DNA from 2 places in the Arthrobacter sp. NPDC057259 genome. Region 1 is predicted to be linked to the other one. Evidence: riboswitches for the same ligand, from Rfam matches in the RefSeq annotation. Region 1 holds a riboswitch; the other holds the start of a gene.
What was found. A riboswitch is a leader RNA that binds a small molecule or an ion and turns the genes downstream of it on or off. The one in region 1 is predicted to bind thiamine pyrophosphate.
Positions count from the first base shown of each region.

Region 2: it holds a riboswitch for thiamine pyrophosphate, as region 1 does, so the genes downstream of both, ACFUCU_RS01525 (bifunctional hydroxymethylpyrimidine kinase/phosphomethylpyrimidine kinase) here and thiO (glycine oxidase ThiO) in region 1, are expected to answer to the same signal.

Region 1 covers NZ_JBHUYA010000004.1:216,454-221,698, forward strand. The annotation lists gene ACFUCU_RS08785 (DEAD/DEAH box helicase) at 1-467, opposite strand, end outside; gene ACFUCU_RS08790 (RNB domain-containing ribonuclease) at 753-2,255, opposite strand; gene ACFUCU_RS08795 (ferritin-like fold-containing protein) at 2,297-2,995, shown strand; gene thiE (thiamine phosphate synthase) at 3,051-3,743, opposite strand; TPP riboswitch at 3,770-3,887, shown strand; gene thiO (glycine oxidase ThiO) at 3,878-5,203, shown strand; gene thiS (sulfur carrier protein ThiS) at 5,200-5,245, shown strand, end outside.
Region 2 covers NZ_JBHUYA010000001.1:324,260-329,504, forward strand. The annotation lists gene ACFUCU_RS01520 (Rne/Rng family ribonuclease) at 1-1,874, shown strand, start outside; TPP riboswitch at 2,048-2,145, shown strand; gene ACFUCU_RS01525 (bifunctional hydroxymethylpyrimidine kinase/phosphomethylpyrimidine kinase) at 2,261-3,814, shown strand; gene rplU (50S ribosomal protein L21) at 4,180-4,488, shown strand; gene rpmA (50S ribosomal protein L27) at 4,550-4,813, shown strand; gene obgE (GTPase ObgE) at 4,929-5,245, shown strand, end outside.

The DNA of each region.
Region 1 (5,245 bases):
TCGTACGCGCGGCCGCCGTAGATGGTGGCGATCCGGGCGTTGCGCTTGCGGGCCGCGTTCTGCAGGTCGTTGGCGACCTGGACGGCGAGTTCGCGGGTGGGGACGATCACGAGGGCCTGCGGGGCACCCGGTGTCGGGAGGGCGTCGTAACCGGCGTCGTCGCGGCCGATGACCCGCTGCAGCGCGGGGATGCCGAAGCCGAGGGTCTTGCCGGTGCCGGTCTTGGCCTGGCCGATGATGTCGTGGCCGCCCAGGGCCACCGGCAGGGTCATGGCCTGGATGGGGAACGGGTGGGTGATCCCGGCGTCGGCCAGGGACTCGACGATGTCGGCGCGGACGTTGAAGTCGGCGAACGTCTTTTCCGGAAGGGCGTGGGGCGCCTCGTCGGAGCTGATGGTTTCTTCCGGTTCGATCGATTCCGTGCCGGATTCGTCGGTCAGAAGCTGATGCGTGTGCAATTCACTCACGGGGAGTTTCCTTATTCATTTGGGTTGCGCTGCCTGCTCGACGGGGCGGCGGAGGGCCGTTCCGGAGCACGCTCGGTAGGCGCAAGCAAGTCCAGTGGAGCCGATCGCGGGCTATCTAGATGCTGGCACTGGGACCAGCGGGTGTGTCTCAAGATCGCGTAGGGGCGGGCTTGTTGATTCGAAATTACGAGGAAATCAACGACCGGGCATCCATTACTACCCTTCCAGTCTAGCCGTTCGGCCCCTGCGTCCCCGACGGCGCGGCCGTTGCGGCGCGGTGCGGCCTCAGCCGGCGAGCTCCAGCCGCACTTCGCGGGCGGCGATGTCGGCCGAGACGACGCGTACCCGGACCAGGCTGCCCGACTCCATCTCACCCGGGCATCGGGCGGTCACGGCCGGCTCCGCGATCTGCACGATTCCGGACGGACCGTTGCCGTTGCCGTTCGCTTTTGTCCCATTCCCGTCGCCGTTGCCGGCCCCCGCGCCGTTACCGTTGGCGGGCTTCGACCCGGAGATGACGACGGCGTCGAACTCCTGGCCGACGTGGTTGACCAGCAGCGCCGCCTCGACCGTGTCCAGGGACATCCGCTCCAGCTTCCCGGCGAGCTGGTCCGAGGCCGCCATGATCGCGGGCAGGGACGGCAGCGCCTCCCGGGCCCAGGCGGGAACTTCGGCGCCGTTCGAGAGCGCCTCGCAGATGACCAGGACGAACCGGTCGATCAGCCGCCGCAGCGGGGCGGTGGAGTGCGCGTACGACGCGCCGATGGCGGATTGGATGGCGTCGTCCGGGACGCTGCCATCGAACGGGGTGTAGCCGGCGCCGCGGAACAGCATCCCGGCCGAGTGCAGGATGGCCAGCTGCTTGGGGTCTATGGGGTCCAGGGTGCGCAGGTATTCCCCGTAGCTGGTCTGCCCGTCCCACGGCTTGCCGAGCGCTCCGGTCTGCCGGCGGAAGTGGCGCAGGGAGCGTTCGTCCGGCGCGGGCATGGTCCGCAGGATGCCCACCTTGCCCTTGAGCATCAGGCCCGCGGCGGCCATTCCGGTCATCAGCGAGATCTGCGCGTTCCAGTCCTCCACCGGCAGCGGGGGAGCCGCGACGATCCGGTAGCCGCCGTCGGGGAGCTGTTCGATTTCCTGGTCCGGCATGTTCAGGCTCGCTCCGCCGCGCTGCCGCTCGAGCTCCACCCGCTTGCCGCCGACCTCTTTCAGCAGTTCCAGGACGGGGGCGGCCGTGCCGGCGTCGAGGTCCGCCTGCACCCCGGCGTAACTGAGCTTGGCGCGGCTGATGACCCGGGCGCGGCGCACCAGGACCGAGGACACCTCGGCGGCGGCGTCGAGCTCGAACTCCCAGACGAAGGCCGCGCAGAGCTGGCCGGCCAGGAGGCTGCCGGCGGCCTCGCTGATGACCTCGGGGTGGAGCGGGATGCGGCCCTCGGGCGTGTAGAAGGTCTGCCCGCGGCGGCGCGTCTCGGCGTCGAGCGGGCCGCCGGGGGCCACGAAGGACGGGACATCGGCGATCGCGTAGAAGACCTTGTATCCGTCGCCGGAGCGGTCAATGAACAGGGCCTGGTCCAGGTCCGTGGACGACGCCGGGTCGATCGTCACGAACTCCACGTGGGTCAGGTCCAGGCCGGGAAGTTCGTGCCCGGCCACCGCCGCCTCGGCGTCGCGCAGCGCCTCCTCGGGGAACGGCCCGGGCAGTTCCAGGACGGTGCGCAGGGCCTTCAGCGCCTCGGCGAGCTGGTTTTGCTGCTGGCGGACGCTCGGCGTCAGGCGATGGTGAGACACGAAAGTCAGGGTAGCCCGAAATCCGCCGCTAGTCTTGAACGATGAGCACTCCGACGCCGGATTCCGCCCGCGATCACCGCTTTCTCACGGACCTGCTCGGCGTGATGGCCTACAGCGAACTCTCCGCCTTTGAACGGCTCTCCTCCGACGCCCGCTACGCGCCCACCCTCCGGGACAGGGCCGTGCTGGGCCGGCTGGCGGTGCGGGAGTTCGAGCACTACGAACTCGTGTGCGCCCGGCTGCGGGACATGGGCGAGGACGTGGAGGGCGCCATGGTGCCGTTCCAGCGCTCGGTTGACCACTTCCATGAGCGGACGCGGCCGGCCGACTGGTTCGAGTCGCTGATGAAGGCGTATGTCATCGACACCGTCTCCGCCGACTTCTACCGTTCCCTGATTCCGCGGCTGGATCCCGCCACCGCGGCCCTCGTGGAGCAGGTCCAGGCCTCCGAAGAGGCCACCGGGGTGCTGCGTGAACGGCTCAAGCAGGCCCTGGCCGACGATCCCCGGCTGGCCTCCCGGCTGGCGCTGTGGGCACGGCGGCTTCTCGGCGAGGCGCTGACCCAGGCGCAGCGGGTCGCGGCCGACCACGCCTTCCTGGCCGTCCAGGGTTCGGAAGCAGCGGGCAACGGGGCAACGGGCAACGGCGTCCCTGCGGGCACGGATCCGGTCCGGGCGCTGCTGACTTCGCTGGCCACGGCGCACTCCCGCCGGATGACCCTGCTGGGCCTGGCCGGGTAGAGGGCCCGCGGCCGGTGAGGCCGAGGCGACCGGCCGCGCTTACGCACGGCCGCGACTAAGCCCGGGCGTCGAGGGCGGCGAGCAGGGCCTGCGCCGCAGCGGCGGGGTCGTCCGCCTCGGTGATCGCCCGGACCACCACGATCCGCCGGGCCCCGGCGTCGAGGACCTGCTCCACATTTGTCAGGTCGATGCCGCCGATCGCGAACCACGGCACGACGCCGGCTACCTTGCCGCCGTCGCCCGCGGCCTCGGCGCGCTCGATCGCGTCGGCGGCGTAGCGGACCAGGTCCAGGCCGACGGCGGCCCGGCCGGGCTTGGTGGGTGTCGCCCAGACCGGGCCCACGCAGAAGTAGTCCAGCCCGCTCCGGCCCGGCGCGGCGGCGATGGCGGCGTCGACCTGCTCCGAGGTGTGGGTGGACAGGCCGATCACGGTGTCCTTGCCGAGGAAGTCCCGGGCCGCTCCGAACGGAATGTCCTTCTGCCCGATGTGGAACACCGGGGCACCGGCCAGCGAGGCCAGGTCGGCGCGGTCGTTGACGGCCCAGAGCCGGCCGTGGCGCGCCGCGACCGTGTGCAGGACCTCCAGCAGCTCCAGTTCCTCCGCGGCTTCGATGGTCTTGTCCCGGAGCTGGATGATGTCCACGCCCCCGGTAAACGCGGCATCGACAAAGGCTTCAAAGTCTCCGCGGTCCTTGCGGGCATCGGTGCAGAGGTACAAACGGGCGGTGCTGTGGACATCCTGGCTCATGCCCCAAGCGTAGTTCCTCTAAACTGGGCGCATACCGCGGGAGCCCCGCACGCCGTCGACGGCGCAGGGCTGAGAGGGCGTCAGAGCCGACCGCTTGACCTGATCCGGCTAGTACCGGCGTAGGGAAGGAACCCATGAACACCACCCCCAGCCCTAAGGCCCGGCCGCACGGCCCCGGTGCCCAGCCTGACGGCCGCGGTGCTCGGCCTGACGGCCCCCTCGACGCCGTCGTGATCGGCGGGGGCGTGATCGGCCACGGCATCGCCTGGGAACTCCGGCGCTCCGGACGCACCGTGGCGCTGATCGACGACGCCCCCGGGGACGGCGCCAGCTGGGCCGCCGCCGGGATGCTGGCACCCGTCAGCGAACTCCACTACCAGGAGGAGGGACTGCTGCCCCTGATGCTGGAGTCCTCCAGGCTCTGGCCCGCCTTCGCCGGCAGCCTCGCCGACGGCGGCGACGGGGGAGCCGGCACCGGCTACCTCACGACGCCGACCCTCGCCGTGGGCGCCGACGCCGCGGACCGGCAGGCGCTCGCGGACCTGCGCGCCCTCCAGGTGGCCTCCGGACTGTCCGTCGAACCCCTCACCGTGCGGGAGGCCCGCCGCCGCGAACCGTTGCTCAGCCCGGCGATCTCCTGCGCCTTCGAGATCCCCGCCGACCACCAGGTGGACCCGCGCCGCCTGATCACCCGGATCAGAGCCCTGCTGGCAGCCGACACCGGATTCCGGGCCGTCCCGCACCGCGCCGCGGGCCTAATCGAGGCGGACGGCCGGATCGCCGGCGTGCGGCTCAGCGGGGGAGAGGAGATCCGGTCGGCCGAGACCATCGTGGCCAACGGCCTGGGCGCCGCCGCCCTGCAGGACCTCCCGGCCGGGCTCACCCTGCCGCTGCGGCCGGTCCACGGCGACATCCTCCGGCTCCGGGTGCCCGAACGCCTGCGTCCATTGCTGAGTTCCACCGTGCGCGGGCTGGTCCGGGGTGTCCCGGTCTACATCGTTCCGCGCGGAGACGGAACCGTGGTGGTTGGCGCCACCCAGCGCGAGGACCAGGCCGGGGACCTGGCCGTCTCCGCCGGAGGGGTCTACCAGCTGCTGCGCGATGCCCAGCAGCTGGTCCCGGCCGTCGCCGAGCTGGAACTCGTCGAGGCCACGGCCAGGGCACGCCCCGGCACCCCGGACAACGCCCCGCTGCTGGGACGGGTCCGTGCCGCCGGCGGCGGCCACGTTCCGGGCCTGGTGATCGCCACCGGCTTCTTCCGGCACGGTGTGCTGCTGACCCCGGCGGCCGCGGCCATCTGCCGGGAGCTGCTGGACGGCACCCCGGACCCGCGCTGGGACGGGTTCCTCCCGGACCGCTTCGACCGCCCACGCACCGACGCTGAGCACAACCAGTCGACCAGCCAGGCGCACAGCCCTACCAATGCTCTCCACCCCGCGACCCACAGGACAACCGCATGAACATCACCCTCAACGGGAAGCCGCACGCGCTCCCGGACAACG
Region 2 (5,245 bases), on a different contig from region 1:
AACGCAACCGGCTCAAGCGCATCCTCAAGGACCGCCTGCCGGAAGACGCCGGCGTGATCGTCCGCACCGCGGCCGAGGGAGCCTCGGAAGAGGAGCTGACGCATGACATCAACCGGCTCCGCGCCCAGTGGGAGGGCATCGAAAGCCAGGCCACGTCCACCAAGATCCTCGCCCCGGAGCTCCTCTACGGCGAACCGGACCTGACCATCAAGGTGGTCCGCGACGTGTTCAACGAGGACTTCTCCAAGCTGATCGTCTCCGGTGAGGAGGCCTGGGACACCATCGAGGCCTACGTCACCTACGTGGCACCGGACCTGGTGGGCAGGCTCGAGAAGTGGACCAAGGACACGGACATCTTCTCCGCCTGGCGCATCGACGAGCAGATCCACAAGGCTCTGGAACGCAAGGTCTTCCTGCCGTCCGGCGGCTCCCTCGTGATTGACCGCACCGAGGCAATGACCGTGGTGGACGTCAACACCGGCAAGTTCACCGGCAGCGGCGGCAACCTCGAGGAAACCGTCACCAAGAACAACCTCGAAGCGGCCGAGGAAGTCGTCCGCCAGCTGCGCCTGCGCGACATCGGCGGCATTATCGTCATCGACTTCATCGACATGGTGCTCGAATCCAACCGCGACCTCGTTCTGCGCCGCATGGTGGAGTGCCTGGGCCGGGACCGGACCAAGCACCAGGTGGCCGAGGTTACCTCGCTCGGCCTCGTGCAGATGACCCGCAAGCGGATGGGCACCGGCCTGCTGGAAGTCTTCGGCGAGCAGTGCGAGGCCTGCGCCGGCCGGGGCGTCGTCACGCACGACGAACCGGTCGAGCACCGCCGCGCCAACACCGTCGCCGCGGAACACCATGTTCCGCGCACCGAGCAGCAGCCCGCCGCCCGCAACGAGCGCAAGCGCCGCCGCGGCAAGGGCGGCCAGGGCACCGAGGGCCAGCAGCAGCAGGTGCCGGCGGCCGGGCACCACGAGCCCACCGAGGCCGAGCGGCACGCCAAGGCCGAGGCCACCCGTGCAGCGCTGGCGAATATCGCGGCGGCCGCCCACGCGGCCCACCTGCACGACGGCGACGCCAGCGCAGCGCCCGACGCCGAGACCCGGCAGGCGGCGCTGGACGCCGCCGTCGAGCTGGCCTCCACCGAGGAAGCAGCAGGTCGTCCCGCCGCCGTGCTGACGTTCGGCGGCGAGCAGGTGGCCCTGCCCTTCGTCGAGCACGCCGAGCAGGCGCCGCAGCCGGCCCTGACCCTGGACCTGCTGACCGAGGCGTTCGCCAACCTGGGCGACTCGGACTCGCGGAACCGCCAGTCCGGGACCACGGAGTCCGCGGTCCGCGAGGCCGTCCCGTCCGTGGAAGCGCCGTCCGTGGAAGCACGGTCCGTGGAAGCCCCCGCCCCGGAGGCTGAAGCACCCGCCGAGGCTCCGGCCGCCGGACGGTCCGCCGACCAGTCCCGGGCCACCCGTGGCCGGGGACGTGCCCGCACGGCCCGGATCCAGCCGCCGAACGCCCGCAACCGCGCGGCCGAACCGGAAAACCGCAGGGAACCCGCCCCGCAGCAGGCTCCGAAACAGGAAACCCGCCAGCAGGAGGCTCCGAAGACGGCCGCACCGACGGCGGCCCCCGTCGCCACCCGCACTCCGGCGGCAGCGGAACCGGCCACCGGCCAGCGCCGTCCGCGGCGGCACCGTAGTGCCAGCCGTGCCCAGGGGGCAGCCAACGAGACCGCCGTCGAGCAGCGCCGGCAGGCCTCCGCCCCGTCCGGCCAGGGCTCCGTCCACGAGGCCAAGGCACCGGAAACGGTCAAGCCGGTCGTCAAGGACAACGGGGGCCCGATCATCCTCGGCGTCGGCGTACCGGCCTCGGAGCTCTAAACCGCTCCGCCGCCGCACCACCCGGTACCGCTCCGTACCACTCGCGGGTATCTCCCGGACTCGACGTTTCGAAGCGTCGGCTCCGGGCGGTACCCGCGAGCCGGTTAAGGAGGAAGGCTGGCCGGAGGATCGAACGGGACGGGCGGGCGAACCCGGGACGGGGCGCTACGCTGGAACGCGACACGGGGTGCCGCGCATCGGACCGGCTGAGATCCACACCCGTTGAACCTGTCCGGTTAGCACCGGCGAAGGGATGTCTCTTGTCTTTGACCCAACCCGCGGCAGCACCCGCGGCACCTTCAACCACGCCCGCGGCCGGCGCCAGTTTCCTGCAGACGGTGTTCCCTGCATCCAGGGCCGACGCCGGACCCGAGGCGTCGGCCGGCATGGCCCACGACGCCACCGGACGGGCCCCGGTTCCCCGGGTCCTGGCCATCGCCGGGTCCGACCCCTCCGGCGGCGCCGGGATCCAGGCGGACCTGAAGAGCATCGCGGCCATGGGCGGCTACGGCATGGCCGCCATCACCGCGCTGACCGCGCAGAACACCCGCGGCGTCCGGTCCGTGCACGTGCCCCCCGCCGCCTTCCTGACCGAGCAGCTGGACGCCATCGCCGAGGACATCACCATCGACGCCGTCAAGATCGGCATGCTCGGCGACGCCGGCGTCATCGACGCGGTGCGTGAGTGGCTGGAACGCACCCGGCCCGCCGTCGTCGTCCTGGACCCCGTCATGGTCGCCACCAGCGGCGACCCGCTGCTGCAGGAATCGGCCGTCGCGGCCCTCCACACCCTGCTGCCGCTCGCCGACCTGGTGACCCCGAACCTGGCCGAACTCGCCCTCCTGCTGGATGAACCGGTCGCCGCCGGCTGGGCGGGGGCGCTGGAGCAGGGCAAGCGCCTCTCCGCGCTGGCCGGAACCACGGTCCTGGTCAAGGGCGGCCATCTCGAGGAGGACGCCGACGGCGGGTGCCCGGACGCGCTGGTCAACAGCGCGGGACTGCCCGGCAGCGAGACCGTGGTGGTGCCGGGGGAGCGGGTCGACACCCGCAACAGCCACGGAACCGGGTGCTCGCTGTCCTCGGCCCTCGCCACGGCCTACGCCGCCGGCGGGGACTGGGAGGCCGCGCTGCGACGCGTCAAGCCCTGGCTGCTCGGGGCGCTGCGCGAAGCCGGACGGCTCGACGTCGGCACCGGCAACGGACCCGTCCACCACTTCCACCACCTTGCCCAGCCGGCGGAACCGGCGCCCGGGGCCGGCGCGGAACACTCCACGGAACACCTTAAGGAACCCGGCGACTTCGCCACCGGCCTCGAGCCCCTCGCCGCGGAGGGCCTGTCGGAGATCTACGCCCTGGACTTCATCCGGGGCCTGGCGGACGGGACCCTGCCGGAACACGAGTTCGCCTACTACCTCGGCCAGGACGCGCTCTACCTCAACGGCTACTCCCGGGTGCTGTCCCGCGCCGCGGCGCTTGCCCCGACGGAGGCGGAGCAACTGTTCTGGTCACGGTCGGCCGCCCAGTGCCTTGAGGTTGAGTCGGAACTGCACCGCAGCTGGCTCGCCGGGCGCGCCGGCACCCCGCGGCAGGGACCGGTCACCAAGTCCTACGTGGACCACCTGCACGCTGCGTCCCTGGCCGGCAGTTACGGGGTCCTCGTGGCCGCGGCGGTGCCCTGCTTCTGGCTCTACGCCGAGGTGGGCGCCGCGCTGCACGCACAGTACCTCGCCGCGGGCGCGGACGAAGGCCACCCCTACGCGGCCTGGCTGCGGACCTACGCGGACGAGGCCTTCGCCGAGTCAACCCGGCAGGCGATCCGCTACACGGACGCCGCCGCCCGCCGCGGTTCCGCCGCCGAACGGGGCGCCATGACCGAGGCGTTCGTCCACTCGGTGCGCTTCGAGGTGGACTTCTTCGACGCGCCGAGGCTCCACGCCTGACCCGGAACGGGGACCGCGGCCGGTAAGGTGGTGGGGCGCGGTTCCCGAAAGCGGCTGCGGCGCCCGGTCCGGTTCCTTGAAAAACGGCACTGTGGCACCGGTCACGCCCGACTCTCCGGGGCCTGCCTCGTTTGCGGCCGAAGGCGAAATTAGCGTAGTCTTGATCTTCGGTGCTTACGCCAACACTTGGGTTATGACCTTGAGGACCTGTCCACCCCACGCGGGACGGATGATCCACGGGATAGCTCATGGGTTCCCCCGGGGAACCTGCCGGCGTTGAGGCACAGCGTGAGCCGCTCCGGTATTTCGGGGCCAGGTTCCGCACGCAAATCTAGTAATAAACGTCGAGAGAAGTGAGTTCCCCAGTGGTGTACGCGATTGTCCGCGCAGGCGGCCGCCAAGAGAAGGTTTCTGTTGGAGACTTCGTTACCCTGAACCGCGTCCCCGGTGGAGCCGGCAGCACCTTTGAGCTGCCCGCACTGCTCCTGGTGGACGGTGACAAGGTCACGTCTGCCGCAGCGGACCTGGCTAAGGTAACGGTTACGGCTGAGATCCTGGAAGACCTCCGTGGTCCCAAGATCGTCATCCAGAAGTACAAGAACAAGACCGGTTACAAGAAGCGCCAGGGTCACCGTCAGGAACTGACCAAGGTCAAGATCACCGGTATCAAGTAACTTTCCGTTACTGATCAGGTTCCCGCAGTTTCCCAGAATTTTTTGAAGGCAGGCATTCCAAATGGCACATAAAAAAGGCGCGAGCTCCACTCGCAACGGTCGTGACTCCAACGCCCAGTACCTCGGCGTGAAGCGCTTCGGCGGCCAGGTTGTTTCCGCCGGCGAGATCATCGTCCGCCAGCGTGGCACCCACTTCCACCCGGGCGCCGGCGTTGGCCGTGGCGGCGACGACACCCTGTTCGCACTGACCCCCGGCGCTGTCGAGTTCGGCACCCGCCGCGGCCGTCGCGTCGTGAACATCGTGGCTGCTGCAGCCGCAGAGTAACACCTACGTTTCACAATCGGTGGGGCGGGCCAATGGGTCCGCTCCACCGGTGTTTTAACCGCATTACAATCATTCCGGGACCTTGCGGACCGGGAACAGCACTGAGGAGATCCACGTGGCCAGCTTTGTAGACCGGGTAGTACTGCACGTATCCGGCGGTACCGGCGGTCACGGGTGTGTCTCCGTCCACCGTGAAAAGTTCAAGCCCCTCGGCGGACCCGACGGCGGCAACGGCGGCAACGGCGGCGACGTCATCCTCCGCGTCGATCCCCAGACCACCACCCTCCTGGACTACCACCACGCCCCCCACCGGCACGCCACCAACGGCGGCCCCGGTATGGGTGACTGGCGCGGCGGCAAGAACGGCGAGACCCTGGTCCTGCCCGTCCCCGAAGGCACCGTCGTCAAGAGCAAGGATGGCACCGTCCTGGC